One region of the Arthrobacter sedimenti genome, then DNA from elsewhere that is predicted to be linked to it. Evidence: riboswitches for the same ligand, from Rfam matches in the RefSeq annotation. Region 1 holds a riboswitch; each other region holds the start of a gene.
The links. A riboswitch is a leader RNA that binds a small molecule or an ion and turns the genes downstream of it on or off. The one in region 1 is predicted to bind thiamine pyrophosphate.
Positions count from the first base shown of each region.

Region 1 (5,344 bases):
AGGACAACGAGGACGGCAGCGCTGAAGCCGACGCCGAGGACGAAGCCGACGAGGACACCGCAGGGACGGTGGAGGACGGCGTGACGTCCCGCCGTCGCCGTCGCCGCCGCCGCGGGGACCAGGACCTTGAGCTGACGGGCGGCGGGGACGATGATCCCCCCAACACGGTGACGCGCGTCCGTGCCCCGCGGACTGTGAGCGAGGCTCCGGCCAGCAACCGCGTCACCAGTGTCAAGGGTTCCACCCGCCTGGAAGCCAAGAAACAGCGCCGTCGCGAGTCCCGTGACACGGGCCGCCGCCGCACGGTCATCACCGAGGCTGAGTTCCTGGCGCGCCGCGAGTCGGTGGACCGGCAGATGATCGTGCGCCAGCGCGACGACAGGATCCAGATCGCCGTCCTCGAAGACGGCGTGCTGGCCGAGCACTTCGTGTCCAAGACGCAGCAGGATTCGCTGATCGGCAACGTGTACCTGGGCAAGGTCCAGAACGTGCTGCCGTCCATGGAAGCGGCGTTCGTTGACATTGGGCGCGGCCGCAACGCGGTCCTGTACGCCGGCGAGGTCAACTGGGAAGCCGTGAACCTCGAGGGCAAGCAGCGCCGCATCGAGAACGCGCTGAAGTCCGGCGATACCGTCCTGGTCCAGGTCACCAAGGACCCCGTGGGCCATAAGGGCGCCCGCCTCACCAGCCAGATCTCGCTGCCCGGACGCTACCTGGTGTACGTACCCGGCGGATCCATGACCGGCATCTCGCGCAAGCTGCCCGACGTCGAACGGAACCGCCTCAAGCGCATCCTCAAGGACCGCCTGCCCGAGCACGCCGGCGTCATTGTCCGCACGGCCGCCGAGGGCGCTTCCGAGGAAGAGCTCACGCACGATATCAACCGGCTGCGGGCCCAGTGGGAAGGCATTGAAAGCCAGTCTGCCTCCACCAAGATCCTGGCCCCCGAACTGCTCTACGGCGAGCCGGACCTGACCATCAAGGTGGTCCGCGACGTCTTCAACGAGGACTTCTCCAAGCTCATCGTCTCCGGTGAGGAAGCATGGGACACCATCGAGGCCTACGTGACCTACGTGGCCCCGGACCTGGTGGGCCGCCTCGAAAAGTGGACCAAGGACCAGGACATCTTCTCCGCCTGGCGCATCGATGAGCAGATCCACAAGGCCCTCGAACGGAAGGTCTTCCTGCCCTCCGGCGGCTCCCTGGTGATCGACCGCACCGAGGCCATGACAGTAGTGGACGTCAACACCGGCAAGTTCACCGGCAGCGGCGGCAACCTCGAGGAAACCGTCACCAAGAACAACCTTGAAGCTGCCGAGGAAGTGGTGCGCCAGCTGCGGCTGCGCGATATCGGCGGCATCATCGTGATCGACTTCATCGACATGGTGCTCGAATCCAACCGCGACCTGGTGCTGCGCCGCCTGGTGGAATGCCTGGGCCGCGACCGCACCAAGCACCAGGTTGCCGAAGTGACCTCCCTCGGCCTGGTCCAGATGACCCGCAAGCGCATGGGCACCGGGCTGCTGGAGGTCTTCGGCGAACAGTGCGAGGCCTGCGCCGGCCGCGGCGTGGTGACCCACGACGATCCCGTGGAGCACCGCCGCGCCAACGTCGTTGCCGCCGAGCACCACCACGTCCAGCGCAGCGACAACCGGCCCGAAGCCCGGCCGGAAGCCCACCGCACCGAAGGCCAGCGGACTGACAACAACCAGCCCGGCGCACGTTCGGAACGCAAGCGGCGGCGCGGACGCGGCGGCCAGCAGCCCGAAGCCGCACCGGTGCCTGCCGTCCAGGTCCACACTGTCCACCCGGAGCCCACGGACGCTGAGCGGCACGCCAAGGCAGAAGCCACCCGGCTTGCCCTGGCAAACATCGCCGCTGCCGCCCACGCCGCGCACTTGCACGACGACGAAGTGGCCGCAACCCGCCAGGTGCCGGCAGCCCCGCCTGCGGCGGCCGCTCCGGCAGAGGAGAAGTACGACGCCGATGCCCCCACGCGTCCCGCAGCTGTCCTGACGTTCGGCGGCGAAGAAGTCCCGCTTCCGTTCGTGGAGCATGCGGAGGAGCAGCAGCCCAAGCCCGCCCTCACCCTGGACCGGCTCGCTGAAGCGTTCGCCCACCTCGGCCAGCCGGCGTCGTCCATGGAGGACGCTCCAGCTAAGGCTGCCGAGACGCCGCAGGCACCTAAACAGCCGGCAACGGAACAGCCCGCGCCGGAACGGCAAGCCGAAACCGGGGGAGCGGAAGCCCGCCCCGCAATGGATGCTCCCGTCGAAAAGGACTATTCGGACCACACGCTGGAACAGTCGCGTCAGCGGAGGCCGCGGCGCCACCGGGGTGCCAGCCGTGCCCAGGGTGCCGCCAACGAGACCGCTGTCCAGCACCACGAAAACGTCCAGGCGACTGCCGGAGGCCATTCGCACGCAGCCAAGGCCCCGGAAACGGATAAGGCACAGGCCACGGCGGAACCGGGCAAGGCGGCAGAGGAACCCATCATCCTCGGCGTCGGCGTCCCGGCCTCGGAGCTGTAGCAAAGAAACATTCAGGAGTCCCCGCTTTGTGGACAGTTCCCCCGTAAATTACAGGGGGAACTGTCCATAGGGCGGGGACTCCTGCGTGCGGCCACCCTCCCCGCGCCTGCAGTCACCTTTCCTGCGGACAGGCCCCAGCGGTTAGGCTGGGAACCGACACGGGGTGCCGCGCAGAAGGCCGGCTGAGATCCAGACCCGTTGAACCTGTCCGGCTAGTACCGGCGAAGGGATGTCTCTTGTCTTCCACCCTTTCCATGCCCCTGCCAGTTGCCTCCGGTGCATTCGCCGCGTTACCCGCGGGCCGTGACGTTCCCCGCGTGCTCTCCATCGCGGGCTCGGACCCGTCGGGCGGAGCGGGTATCCAGGCAGACCTCAAAAGCATCGCCGCGCACGGCGGTTACGGCATGGCCGCCATCACCGCCCTCACGGCCCAAAACACTAGGGGCGTACAGGCCGTGCACGTGCCTCCGGCCGCCTTCCTGGCCCAGCAATTGGATGCCGTCAGTGACGACATCAGCATCGACGCCGTCAAGATAGGCATGCTGGGTGACGGGGAAGTGATCCGCACTGTGCGCGGGTGGCTCGAAAAGGTGCGTCCCGCCGTCGTGGTTCTTGATCCGGTGATGGTTGCCACCAGCGGTGACCGGCTGCTGCAGGAGTCGGCAGAAGCCGCACTGCGGGAACTGCTGCCCCTTGCCCACCTCATCACCCCAAACCTGCCCGAGCTTGCCATGCTGGTGGGCGCGGCCCCCGCCGGGAACTGGGACGAGGCACTGGCCCAGGGCCGGCGCCTGGCCGACGCTACCGGGGCAACCGTGCTGGTCAAGGGCGGACACCTGGCAGGTTCGGACTGCCCGGACGCGCTGGTCAACACCGCGGGCCTGCTGGGACAGGACGTAGTGGAAGTCCCGGGCAACCGGATCTCCACCCGCAACAGTCACGGCACAGGCTGCTCCCTTTCCTCTGCCATGGCAACGGTGCAGGCCCGCCTGGGCGACTGGGAAGCGTCACTGCGGACGGTCAAGCCCTGGCTGGCGGGTGCCCTCGAGAACTCGGGTCTGCTGGAGGTGGGCCAGGGGAATGGACCCGTGCACCACTTCCACCACCTGCGGCCGGCACTGCAGGAAGGCGGCTTCGCGGCCCGGCTGTGGGCGGAAGCCCAACAGGACCTCGACGATATCTATGCGCTGGACTTCATCCGCGGCCTGGCCACCGGAGACCTGGCCGAGAAGGACTTTGCCTACTACCTGGCCCAGGACGCCCTTTACCTCAACGGGTACTCCCGCGTGCTGGCCCGCACCAGCGCCCTGGCCCCCTCGGAGGCCGAACAGCTGTTCTGGGCAGGATCGGCCCAACATTGCCTCGAGGTGGAAACGGAACTCCACCGCTCCTGGCTCAGCACCCGGCCAGCCCAGGGCGGCCTCGGCCCCGTCACAAAGGCCTACGTCGACCACCTCACCGCAGCTTCGGCGTCGGGCTCGTATGCTGTCCTGGCTGCCGCCGTCCTGCCCTGCTTCTGGCTCTATGCCGAGGTAGGGGAGAAGCTGCACGCCCAGTTCGTTGCCTCCGGTGAGCCGGACGCGCATGCCTACGCTGCCTGGCTCCGCACCTATGCCGACGAGGCCTTCGCCGAAGCCACCCGCCGGGCTGTTGCCATCGTGGATGAGGAGGGGCGGAAGGCCTCCGACCATGAAAGGGCAGCGATGGTCACCGCGTTCAAGCAGTCCTGCCGACTGGAAGTGGAATTTTTCGACGCGCCGAGGCTGCATGCCTGACTGCTGGGGGCAGCAGCGCCGCTATGATTGATTCGCATGGTTGCGGTGCTGCCCACCGGGTTTGTGGTTACTACCACAGCCGGGCCGCCGGAACCAGCCTCATTTGCGGCCGTGGACGGATTTAGCGTATTCTGGATCTTCGGTGCTTACGCCAACACTTGGGTTATGACCCTGGAGCAATTCGCTGTGCATAACAAGCGGACTTCTCCACCGGGACGGCTCACGGATTTCCCCGGGAAATCCACGGCGTTGAGGCACAGCGGGAACCCAGCCAATTTCTGAGCCGGGTGCCGCACGCAAATTTTGTAATAAACGTCGAGAGAAGTGAGTTCCCAAGTGGTGTACGCGATTGTCCGCGCAGGCGGCCGCCAAGAGAAGGTTTCCGTTGGAGACTTCGTTACCCTGAACCGCGTCGCCGGTGGAGCCGGCAGCACCATCGAGCTGCCCGCACTGCTCCTGGTTGACGGTGACAAGGTCACCTCCGCCGCCGCTGACCTGGCCAAGGTAACTGTTACGGCTGAAATCCTCCAGGACCTGCGTGGTCCTAAGATTGTCATCCAGAAGTACAAGAACAAGACCGGCTACAAGAAGCGCCAGGGTCACCGCCAGGAACTGACCAAGGTCAAGATCACCGGCATCAAGTAACCACCGGTTACTGTTCAGGTTTTCCAACAGATTCCCCAGAATTTTAAAGGCAGGCATTTCAGATGGCACATAAAAAGGGCGCGAGCTCCACTCGCAACGGCCGCGATTCCAACGCTCAGTACCTCGGCGTCAAGCGCTTCGGCGGCCAGGTAGTTTCCGCAGGCGAGATCATCGTCCGCCAGCGTGGCACCCACTTCCACCCGGGCGCCGGCGTTGGCCGTGGCGGCGACGACACCCTGTTCGCACTGACCCCGGGCGCCGTTGAATTCGGCACCCGCCGCGGTCGTCGCGTGGTCAACATCGTTGCTGCTGCAGCTGCAGAGTAACAACCAGTTCTGAAGCGGTGGAGCGGGCCTGTGGGTCCGCTCCACTGTTCTTTTAACCGCATTACAA
Region 1 covers NZ_JBHSDQ010000003.1:63,855-69,198, forward strand. Annotated here, with positions in the region: gene ACFO0G_RS08360 (Rne/Rng family ribonuclease) at 1-2,531, shown strand, start outside; TPP riboswitch at 2,681-2,778, shown strand; gene thiD (bifunctional hydroxymethylpyrimidine kinase/phosphomethylpyrimidine kinase) at 2,786-4,306, shown strand; gene rplU (50S ribosomal protein L21) at 4,643-4,951, shown strand; gene rpmA (50S ribosomal protein L27) at 5,014-5,277, shown strand.

Region 2 (5,344 bases), on a different contig from region 1:
TCCAGACCAGCCTCTTCCTGGTGACGGGGCTCATTGAACGCCGTGGCGGCAGTTCCTCCGTGGACCGGCTGGGCGGCCTGGCCAAGCTGTCGCCCATGCTGGCCCTGCTGTTCTTCATCCCCGGCATGAACCTGGCCGGGATCCCGCCGTTCTCAGGCTTCCTTGGCAAGGTGGGGCTGCTGCAGGCGGGCATTGAATTGGGCACGCCGCTGGCCTACGCGCTGGTGATCGGCGGGGTGGTCACCAGCCTGCTGACGCTGCTGGCCATCGCCAGGGTCTGGAACCGCGCCTTCTGGCGCCGCCCCACCGACGCCGAGCATCCGGATCCGGTGCTCCTTGCCAGTCCCGCGGCGAGGGTGTCCGGCCCCGGGGCCAAGGTCAACAACACGGTGACGCTCCTGCCGCGCACCATGGTGGGTTCCACGGCGGGCCTGGTGGTCCTGGGTGTCGCCCTGACCGTGTTCGCCGGGCCGCTGTTCAGTCTTTCGGACCGGGCAGCCCGGGACATGCTCGACCGCACCCCATACATCCACGCGGTCCTGGGAGAGGGCACCGCCGTACCGGGAGCCATGGGCGGGACAAGCGCAAGCACCGGGGGAGGAGCGCGATGAGCCGCAAACGCATTTCCCTGCGCCAGGAACTGCCGCTCCTGGTTTGGCTGGTAATTGTATGGGGTGCCCTCTGGCAGGATTTCAGCCCCGGCAACCTCCTGTTCGGTGCCCTGCTGGCCGTAGGCGTGGCCCGGCTCTTCTACCTTCCGCCCGTGGAGCTCAGCGGCCGGTTCAACATCCTTTACGCCGTGCCCTTTGCCCTGGTGTTCCTGTGGAAGGTGGTGGTGGCCAGCGGCCAGGTGCTCTACCTCGCAACGGTCCGCGGGTCCAAGGTGACCAACGCCGTCGTCGCCGTACGGCTGCGCAGCCACCAGGACCTGATCGTCACCGCCACCGGGCATGTCATTTCCCTCATCCCGGGGTCGCTGGTGGTGGAGGTGGACCGCTCCACCTCCACCCTCTACCTGCACGCACTGAACATCACTTCCCCGGAAGACGTGGAGGGCCTGCGGAACGAGGTGCGGTCCATTGAGGCCGGCCTGATCCGCATCATGGGCAGCCGGGAAGAACTTGAAGCCGTCCGCATGGAGGCCGCCGCATGATGAACGTAGTCCTGGCTGTTACAGCCGTCATCTTTTCGCTGGCCGCGGCCGCAGCCATCATCCGGATCGCCCGCGGACCTTCGCTGCTGGACCGGGTGCTCGCCACCGACGTGCTGCTGGCCATCCTGGGCGGGGCGCTGTGCATCGACATGGCCGTGAACCGGCACCTGAACAACCTGATGCTGGTGGTGGCCATCTCCGTCATCGGCTTCATCGGGTCCGTGACGGTGGCCAGGTTCGTGGCGGACCGGAGGGTGAAGCCTGATGAATCCTGACTTTTCGGGCCCTGACGCCTGGATCGACCTTGTGTCGGCCGTGTTCATGGTGGTGGGGGCGCTCATGTCCCTGGGCGCCGCGATCGGCCTGCTCCGTTTCCCGGACCTGCTGAGCCGCATGCACGCGGCCACCAAGCCGCAGGTCCTGGGCCTGTTCCTGCTGCTGGCCGCGATTGGGCTGCAGATGCGGACATGGTGGGTGTGGCCGGTGCTGGTGGTGGCCTGGATCTTCCAGCTGCTGACGGTGCCCGTATCCGCGCACATGGTGGGCCGCGCGGGCTACCGGACCAAGCACCTGCACCGGGAGCTGCTCACCGCCGATGAGCTGGAGGCCGTGGTGCAAAAAGCCGCCGCCGAGGCTGCCCGGAAGGACAGCCCCGACGACGGCCGGCAACGCTAAGGAAGAGCTAGACGATGTCCTGGGTCTTGGCGAACCGGGCAATGGCGCGCTGGGTGCCGCGGTTTGCCAGGACCTGGATGATGGCGCTGACCGATGCCGAGATCAGTGCAAAGGTCAACGCCGAACGTAGGCTGGTGGGGACATCCTCGTGCTTGCCGGTGGGCGGCTTCTGTCCGGTGGTCTTTTCCCAGATGGTGTTGACCAGCTTGGTGCCGGCCAGGCCTGCGCCGAGGCTCACCCCGGTCCCGAGCAGCTTGATGAGAAGGTTCATTCCTAATACTCCTTGCGGACGGAAAACGGACTGCCTCCAGCCTAGCCGTACACCCGTCGCGGTCCCGGCAAGAGTCGGGGCAAGGGCGTGGCCGGCCGGCGGGGCTTGTTGAACTGGCTAGCCCGCCGGCTGGCTAGGTGGCCTGGGGCTCGGTGCGGAACTTGATCATCTTGTGCGTGCCGTCGCAGTAGGGCTTGATGGCGGACGCCCCGCACCGGCACAAGGCCACCGTTTTCCGCTCCCGGGGCACGGCACCGCCGGATGGGGTGACGATCTCAAATTCGCCCCGGACAATGAGTGGCCCGTCCGGGCAAACCACGATCGAGCTCGCGGCAGGTTCCTGCTCCTCGTGTACCTGGTCCATGTCGGCTCCTGTTCCCTGCTGTTCCAGGCTCATGCCTGCACCGCATCCATCGTTGTTGTTTCTGGCCGGCCCGGGACGCCCTGGCCCTGCCGCGGCGGCGCCTGTCACGCTGCCGCCGGCACGGCCGCCCGGAGTGAAGTCTGCCCGGCTTCCCAGGACGACATCAGGTGGGCGGAAAGGCGGCTGTCGATGGCCATGACGGCCGTGGCCCCGAACAGGACGTCGGCCAGCAGTTGGGGTTCAGCTTCCACCAGGCCGCCGGCGAGGTCGCGTCCGGCGATCTGTTCGTGGACGGCGTCGGCCTCCACGTGCTCGTCAAAGTAGTGCGTGATTTCCGGGCCGAAGCCGTGCCGGCGGAATCCGTTGCCGTAGAAGCGGTTGGGCTGGGAGGACGTCATTTCGTAGATTGCCAGGTGCCCGGTGATGGCACCGCGGAGCCGCCGGTTCAGGCCGCAGAGCGACATGAGGTTGACCGAAGCCAGGGAGACCGCCGGTACGGCGTCCACGTAGGCGCCGTAGCTGTCGTCCAGGCCCAGGCCGCGCATGGTCCGGGCAAACAGCGCGCTGTGCATCCGCTCAGGCCGGCCGCCGCCGTATTCGTCCGCCTGGATTTCCACCAGGGCCGCCTTCGGCCGGCCGCTGAGCCGCGGAATGGCCCATGTGTGCGGATCGGCTTCCTTCAGTTGGTACATGGACTTGTGGACCAGGAACTCTTTGAGCTGGTCCAGTGTGGCTTTCCTGGCCACGTAGCGGGACACGCTGGGACCGGTATCCGTGGCGGCCAGGCCAAAGAGGACGTCGGCAACCGCGTCGCTGGTCATGGCAACCCCGCCGGGCAGTTCGAAGTTCCCGGCGGTTTGGTACGCGGCAGCGCGCAGTGCCGCTTCGAAGGGTTCCTCGATCAACCGCCGGACGCTGATCAGCGCCGGCTCCCATTCCCAGAGGTCTGAAACGCCGTCCAGGCCGGAGTAATGGAGTTCGTAAAGGCAGAAAAGCGAAAGTTGGATGTCCTCGTCGGAGATGATGTCGCCGGACCCGGCCAGCTGCCGCACCACCAGGGAGTACAGCCCGTCCAGGCCCGGCCCGGCGGTGTCCGGAGCCTGCGCCAGGACCTGGAACAGTGCGCTGCTGACGGGTCCTCTGGGTTCCGGGATTCTCATGGTGCTCCTTGGTCTGCCGCACTGCTGACGGGAACGAACGGGGGGCCGCCCATGGTGAGTCCCATGCCCGTCCTCCTCGAAACCCGGGAGACAACATAGTAAGCATGATTACTAATAAAAGCTAAGCGCACTGACCTCCAGGCGTCACGCCATCACAAAGCGGCCGGTCACATCCGGTCCGCTTGGCGCCCGCAGCCCTCAATCCTGCGCCGGCCGGTGTAAACTGGAGCACGCCCGGAAGGGCAATCACAAGCCTTACCCAAACCAAAAAGCAACACTAAAAACGACAGGGGAGCGCCGCCGTCGGGCATCCTGGCACAAGCCGGGCACCGCAGGTGGGCGCTGAGAGTGCGGACAGCCGCAGACCCTCGAACCTGATCCGGTTAGTACCGGCGCAAGGGAGTCGAGTTCTCAAAGTGTCGCGGCTGCACGGCAACGGGCCGTCAGCCGGGTCCACTTTCCCCTCCTGTTTCCCAGGAGGATCACATGAGCACTGCAGCAATCAAGAAGACCACCAGCAGGTCCTGGCGCGTCGTGGACATCGTGGTGGCTGCGCTGGTGGCCATCGCCGGCGGCGTCATCTTCTGGGCGTGGGACCAGGGCGCGGCAGCGCTGTCGGCCCCCATGAACGCCGCCTACCCACCCCTCACCGGGCTGCTGGCCGGCGGATGGATGATCCCGGGCGTGCTGGGCATGCTCATCATCCGCAAGCCCGGCGCCGCCCTGTTCTGCGAAACCGTGGCCGCCACCGGGGAACTGCTCATGGGCTCCCAGTACGGCGCCTCGGTCCTCTTCTCGGGCTTCATCCAGGGCCTCGGCGCGGAAATCATCTTCGCAATCTTCGTGTACCGCAAGTTCAACCTGCCCGTATCGCTGCTCGCCGGCGCCGCGGCCGGATTCTTCTGCGGCCTGAATGACTCCTTTGCGCCGTGGGGCTGGAACATCGCCTACTCGGGCGCGGACAAGTTCGCCTACATCGTCCTCACCACCATTTCCGGGGCAGTCCTGGCAGGTGCCCTGGCCTGGCTCGCCACCCGCGGCCTGGCCCGCACCGGCGTCCTGAGCTCCTTCGCCTCCCGCAAGGCTGCCACGGAGCCAGTCTTCTCCTGATGGCACCCTCCCAGGGCGCCGGCGGCCCCGTCCGCCCAGCCGCCGTCACCGCCCGCGGCTGGGGCTGGCGGCACGCCGGCAGGGCCAAGCCCGCCGTCCATGCCCTTGACCTGGACATCCGCCCCGGCGAGCGGGTGCTGCTGCTTGGCCCCTCGGGCGCCGGAAAGTCGACGCTCCTCCATGCCCTCGCCGGCGTGCTGGGAGACATCAACGACGACGGCGAGGCAGGCGACGCCGACGAGTCGGGTTCGCTGCTGGTTGACGGTGCCGTGCCCCGCTCCCAGCGTGGCCGCGCCGGCCTGATGCAGCAGGACCCGGAGACGCAGGTGGTCCTTTCGCGCGTGGGGGACGACGTCGCCTTCGGCGCCGAGAACCTTGCCGTGCCGCGGGATGCCATCTGGGCGCGCGTGCACGAGGCGCTTGCCGACGTCGGACTGTCCCACCTCCCGCTGGACCACCCGACGTCGGCCCTGTCCGGCGGGCAAAAGCAGCGCCTGGCGCTGGCGGGGATCCTGGCCATGCGGCCGGGGCTGATCCTGCTGGACGAGCCCACCGCCAACCTGGACCCGGACGGGGTGCTGGAAGTCCGCGACGCCGTGGCGCGCTGCCTG
Region 2 covers NZ_JBHSDQ010000004.1:339,885-345,228, reverse strand. Annotated here, with positions in the region: gene ACFO0G_RS12195 (Na+/H+ antiporter subunit D) at 1-611, shown strand, start outside; gene ACFO0G_RS12190 (Na+/H+ antiporter subunit E) at 608-1,153, shown strand; gene ACFO0G_RS12185 (MrpF/PhaF family protein) at 1,150-1,428, shown strand; gene mnhG (monovalent cation/H(+) antiporter subunit G) at 1,418-1,828, shown strand; gene ACFO0G_RS12175 (DUF4235 domain-containing protein) at 1,836-2,099, opposite strand; gene ACFO0G_RS12170 (CDGSH iron-sulfur domain-containing protein) at 2,233-2,496, opposite strand; gene ACFO0G_RS12165 (iron-containing redox enzyme family protein) at 2,568-3,623, opposite strand; TPP riboswitch at 3,902-4,042, shown strand; gene ACFO0G_RS12160 (ECF transporter S component) at 4,110-4,733, shown strand; gene ACFO0G_RS12155 (ABC transporter ATP-binding protein) at 4,733-5,344, shown strand, end outside.
Region 2: it holds a riboswitch for thiamine pyrophosphate, as region 1 does, so the genes downstream of both, ACFO0G_RS12160 (ECF transporter S component) here and thiD (bifunctional hydroxymethylpyrimidine kinase/phosphomethylpyrimidine kinase) in region 1, are expected to answer to the same signal.

Region 3 (5,344 bases), on a different contig from region 1:
ACGGCTACCACGGTGCTGCCATGGACGAGATCGCTGAGACCGCCCATGTGAGCAAACCGGTGCTGTACCAGCACTTTCCTTCCAAACGCGACCTGTACCTCGCCCTGCTGGAAAGCCACCTGGCGTCCCTGACCGAACTGATGCTCGGTGCCCTGAACTCCACCACGGACAACGACGAACGCGTGCAAGCCGTTATGCGGGCGTACTTCCACTTCATTGCCAGCGACGACCAGGCCCACCGGCTGGTCTTCGAATCCGACCTGATCAACGACCCCGACGTCAGCTCCCGGCTGGAAACCTTCAACCGGACCTTCGCCGATGCCATTGCACGGGTCATCGCGGAGGACACCAAGCTCCCCCATCTCGAGGCGGAACTGCTGGGCCGCGGCCTGGCGGGGATGGCGCAGGTCAGTGCCCGGTACTGGCTGGAAACCGACGGCAACCTGGACCTCGATGTGGCGAGCGACCTCATCTACCGTTTAGCTTGGCGCGGAATCTCTCGCTTCCCCAAAGAGTCCTAGACTACAAATAAGACAACACCTCGTAGAGAAGTACGAGCACTTCACAGGCTGGGAGGCCCCCTTGGAAATTAAGATCGGCGTTCAGAACGTTGGCCGCGAAATCGTACTGGAATCGACCCAGGATGCCGAGACGGTGGCCAAGGTTGTCGGCGAGGCCATCAGCGAAGGCAATGAGCTGCGCCTCAAGGATGACAAGGGACGCCTGATCATCGTTCCGGGCAACGCCCTGGCGTACGTTGAAATCGGCGCTGAAGAGGTCCGCCGCGTGGGCTTCGGCCAGTTCTAACCCGCGCCGAAGAGGGAGACCCATGCTTTCGTTGACCATCGTGGTGCTGGCAACCGCCGCGGGCGGCTTCATCGTCTGGGCCAATGACAAGCGCCATGCCACCTACGGCGCGGCGCTGCCGGCTGGAATTGCGGTGGGTGTTGCTGCGCTGGCGTGGATCATCCTCATGACGGCCGGCTTCGGCTACCTGCCCGGCCTGACCTGGCTCCCCTGGGTCCTGCCCATGGTCCTGGGCATCGCGGCCGCAACCGGGGCCGTGGTCTACCTGGGCCGTTCGCGTACCCGCCACGACATGGAGCGGCTGACGGCCATCCTGCGCCGCTGATGCGTCTTTAAATGGCTGTGGCCACTACCCCCAGGGGTAGTGGCCACAGCCATTTAAGGATTGATCAGATTAAGCGGCGGTCAGAGGAACTCCGCCCGGCCCTCCATAGCCGACGACGCAAGGGCGTGCTCCCGGCGGGGAATCCGGCCCGCTGCCCTGGCCATCCTGCCCGCGATCACAGCGTGCTTGAATGCCTCGCCCATGAGGGCCGGGTTCTGCGCGCGCGTCACGGCCGTGGCCAGCAGTACGGCGTCACAGCCCAGCTCCATGGCAAGGGCGGCGTCGGACGCCGTACCGATACCGGCGTCCAGGACCACCGGAACCGATGCGCGCGAAACGATGAGCTCGATGTTGTGCGGGTTCAGGATCCCCAGGCCGGTCCCGATCGGGGCGCCCAGGGGCATCACGGCGGTGGCGCCGAGGTTTTCGAGCCGCAGGGCAAGCACGGGGTCGTCGTTGGTGTAGGCGAAGACCTTGAAGCCGCGGTTGACCAGTTGCTCCGTGGCCTCCACGAGCTCCACGGCGTCGGGCAGGAGGGTCTGTTCGTCGGCGATGACCTCCAGTTTCACCCAGTCGGTTTCCAGGGCTTCGCGGGCCAGTTCCGCCGTGAGGACCGCGTCCCTGGCGGTGAAGCAACCGGCGGTGTTGGGCAGCACCCGGATCCCGTGGTCCACCAGCAGCTGGAACAGCGAGCCGGTTTCGGCGGTTGAGTAACGACGCATGGCCACGGTGGTCAGGGCAGTGCCGGAGGCCAGGAGCGCTGCGCCCAGGCCGTCCAGGCTGGGCGCCCCGCCGGTGCCCATGATGAGGCGGGAGCCGAGGGCGACGCCGTCAATCACCAGGGCGTCGGCGGCACCTGTGTTCCCGGCGGGGTTGATGGTGCTGGTTTCGGTCATGGCGTCAGCCTCCCTGTACTGCTGTAACGAGTTCGATGTCGTCGCCCTCGGCGAGCACCGTGGCGAACCATTGGCTGCGCGGCACCACCTGGGCGTTATGGGCGACGGCGACGCCCAGTTTCCCACCGTCCGTCGCCTGCCCGTTGTCAGCCAGCGGGCGTCCGGTGACCTGGCTGACGAGCGTGGTGATGGAGGCGCCGTTCGCCACCGCGTGCGGGTTGCCGTTGAGGGTGATGTTCACGCTGTCTCCTTGATATCGGTGTCTTTTGCCGCCGGTGCCGGCCTGGAGAACCGGTCGGGGCTGAAGGGTGCCCAGCGGGGGTCGGCTTTTCCGTCCAGCAGTTCCGCGCAAATTGCTGCTGCCGCAGGTGTGAGGAGGACGCCGTGACGGAAGAACCCGGTGGCGATGATGAGCCCCGGGACGTGACCGGAATCCGCTCCGGATCCTTCGCTTCCTAAGGCCAGGTCCACCGGCACCCGCCCCAGCAGCGGTGCATTGTCCGGGGTTCCGGGGCGGGCACGGGCGGTGCACTCCAGCAATTCGAGTTCGGCGACGGCGGGCACCAGGGCCTGGGCATCGCGCAGTAGCTGGTAGACGCCGCCGGCGCTGACGGCATCGGACAGGGCGTCCTCGCGCTGGGTGGCTCCAATCACCACGGTCCCGTCCTGCCGCGGGACGATGTAGACCGGGACTCCGTGGACCAGGCCCCGCACCGTTGCTGTCACCAGGGGCTGGAGGTGCCGGGGAACCGCAAGGCGGAGGATGTCCCCGTGGACGGGCCGCAGCGGCAGTTCGAGGCCACGGGGCAGGTCCGCGAGCGCGCCTGACTGCAGGCCGTTGGCCACCACGGTTTCTGTTGCCAGGACGGCACCGCCACCGGCGAGCCGGACGCCGGCGACCGTTCCACCTTCCCACATCAGCCCGGCTGCCCGTTTCGGCACGGCGTACCCGTCCACCGCACCGGCCACGACCAGGCCAGGCAACTCTTGGGCGGCGCGGGCCAGGGCCTGCCGCAGGGCCGCCACCAACCGGCGGGGATCCACCTGGTGGTCCGCCAGGGTGTCGAGGGCACAGGCGATGGCAGGGCTGAGGAGGGGTTCGCGTTTGCGGGCCTCCCGCACGGTCAGGGGTTCCACGGCCAGGCCGCTCGCCTGCTGGACTGTGCGCAGGTCCATCAGCGCGCGGCGGTCGGCGGCGTCGGCACCCACGGCGAGTGTCGGCGTCGTGAGGTATCCGGAATCCGCCCCCGATGCATCGGTGACACCGGCAGCGAACGCCGGCCACCGTGACGATGCCTCCAGCATGAGTTCCAGGAGGTCCTCCTCCTGGTAGTGCAGTTCGCTCACCGGGGCCAGCATGCCGGCCGCGGCCCAGCTGGCGCCGGCGCCGGGCGCATCGTCGATGAGGACGACGGAGCGTCCGGAACGCTGCAATTCCCAGGCGATGCCATGTCCCACCACTCCCCCGCCAATGACGGCGACGTCGGCACGAAGGGTGGAGGGGATGGACGCGTCAACGGATGCGGGCTGAGCGGTGCCGGGGGTATGCATCTGGGTTCCTTCCCTACGCCGGCATTAACCGGATCAGGTCAAGCGGTCGGCTCTGACGCCCTCTCAGCCCGGCGCTTTGTGACAGCTGCCGCGGGCTCCCGCAGTACCTCCCCAGTTTAGAGGAACTAGGCTTGCAGGCATGAATGCGACCACCTCATCCTTTCCCGCAGGTTCCCATGCTCCGGCCGGCGGAGTTGCCAGTGCCGAGGTTGTCAATGCCCGCGACAGCGAGGCCCTCAAGGCGGCGCGCCTGTACCTCTGCACCGATGCGCGGCGGGACCGCGGCGACTTTGCGGAGTTCGTGGACGCGGCGTTTGCCGGCGGCGTGGACATCATCCAGCTGCGTGACAAGACCATCGAAGCCGCCGAGGAACTGGACCTCTTGGCGGTGCTGAAGGAAGTGGCGGTCCGTCACGGCAAGCTGTGGGCGGTCAATGACCGCGCCGACATCGCCGTGCTTTCCGGGGCCCCCGTGTTCCACATTGGCCAGAAGGACCTGCCGCTGGCGGCAGCACGCACTCTGGTCAACGGCAACGCCGCCATCGGACTTTCCAGCCACACCACCGAACAGGTGGATGCCGCCCTGGCCGCAACCGCCGGCCCCTCCGGGCTGGACTACTTCTGCGTGGGTCCGGTCTGGGCCACCCCCACCAAACCCGGTAGGGCCGCCGTCGGTCCCGAACTGGTGAAGTACGCAGCCGGGGCGTCCCGGCAGGCTGCCGATCCCGTGCCCTGGTTTGCCATTGGCGGCATCGACCACGGCAACGTCCACCAGGTGGCGGAGGCGGGTGCGCGCAGGATCGTGGTGGTCCGCACCATCACCGAAGCCCCTGATCCCGCCGCAGCTGCTGCCTCCCTCCTCGACGCGCTGGACGCCGCCGGCTCCTGAGCCTGCTTAATCGCGGAACTTGGGGCTACGCTGAATTTTGTGTCACATCATCGGCTGGCTCCCAACGTTCACGACCACAAGAATGCCTTGGAAGAGGCGCTGGGCCTGCTGCGGACGGAACTTGAACTTCCCGGCCCCTATCCCGCCGAAGCCGTGGAAGACGCCCTGGCCGCCGTGGCGGCGCTGCAACTGCCGTCCTACGACCTGACCGCCGTCGAGTTTGTCACTATCGACCCGGCGTCCTCCACGGACCTGGACCAGGCGGTGTTCATCGAATTGGACGGGGACGGCTACCGCGTGATGTACGCGATCGCCGATGTTCCGGCCTTCGTTGCGCCGGGAGGTCCCCTGGACGCCGAGACGCGGCGGCGCGGACAGACGTTCTACGCACCGGACGGCCGGATCCCGCTGCACCCGGAAGTCATCAGCGAAGGGGCCGGGAGCCTGCTGCCCGGCCAGGAGTGTTCTGCCTTCGTATGGGATTTCACTCTCGACGGCGAAGCAACCGTCCTGACAGTGGGCGTCCGCCGGGCGCGGGTCCGCAGCCGTGACAAGCTCAGCTACAAGGGCGCCCAGGCAGACCTCGACGCCGGGACGGCCTCCCCCGTGCTCCATCTGCTCCGCGAGGTGGGCCTGAAGCGGGTGGCACTGGAGCGGGCGCGTGAAGGCGCCAGCCTCAACATGCCCGAACAGGAGATCGTCCAACTGCCCGACGGCGGCTACCGGATTGACGCCGTTCCGCAGCTTCCCGTGGAGGACTGGAACGCGCAGATTTCGTTGATGACCGGGATGGCGGCGGCGGAGCTCATGCTGGAGGGCAAGGTGGGCATCCTGCGAACTATGCCGGCCCCGGATGAACGGTCCCTGAGGCATTTC
Region 3 covers NZ_JBHSDQ010000001.1:407,113-412,456, forward strand. Annotated here, with positions in the region: gene ACFO0G_RS01785 (TetR/AcrR family transcriptional regulator) at 1-521, shown strand, start outside; gene ACFO0G_RS01790 (DUF3107 domain-containing protein) at 583-807, shown strand; gene ACFO0G_RS01795 (hypothetical protein) at 830-1,132, shown strand; gene ACFO0G_RS01800 (thiazole synthase) at 1,213-2,028, opposite strand; gene thiS (sulfur carrier protein ThiS) at 2,033-2,269, opposite strand; gene thiO (glycine oxidase ThiO) at 2,266-3,579, opposite strand; TPP riboswitch at 3,573-3,691, opposite strand; gene thiE (thiamine phosphate synthase) at 3,719-4,468, shown strand; gene ACFO0G_RS01820 (RNB domain-containing ribonuclease) at 4,508-5,344, shown strand, end outside.
Region 3: it holds a riboswitch for thiamine pyrophosphate, as region 1 does, so the genes downstream of both, thiO (glycine oxidase ThiO) here and thiD (bifunctional hydroxymethylpyrimidine kinase/phosphomethylpyrimidine kinase) in region 1, are expected to answer to the same signal.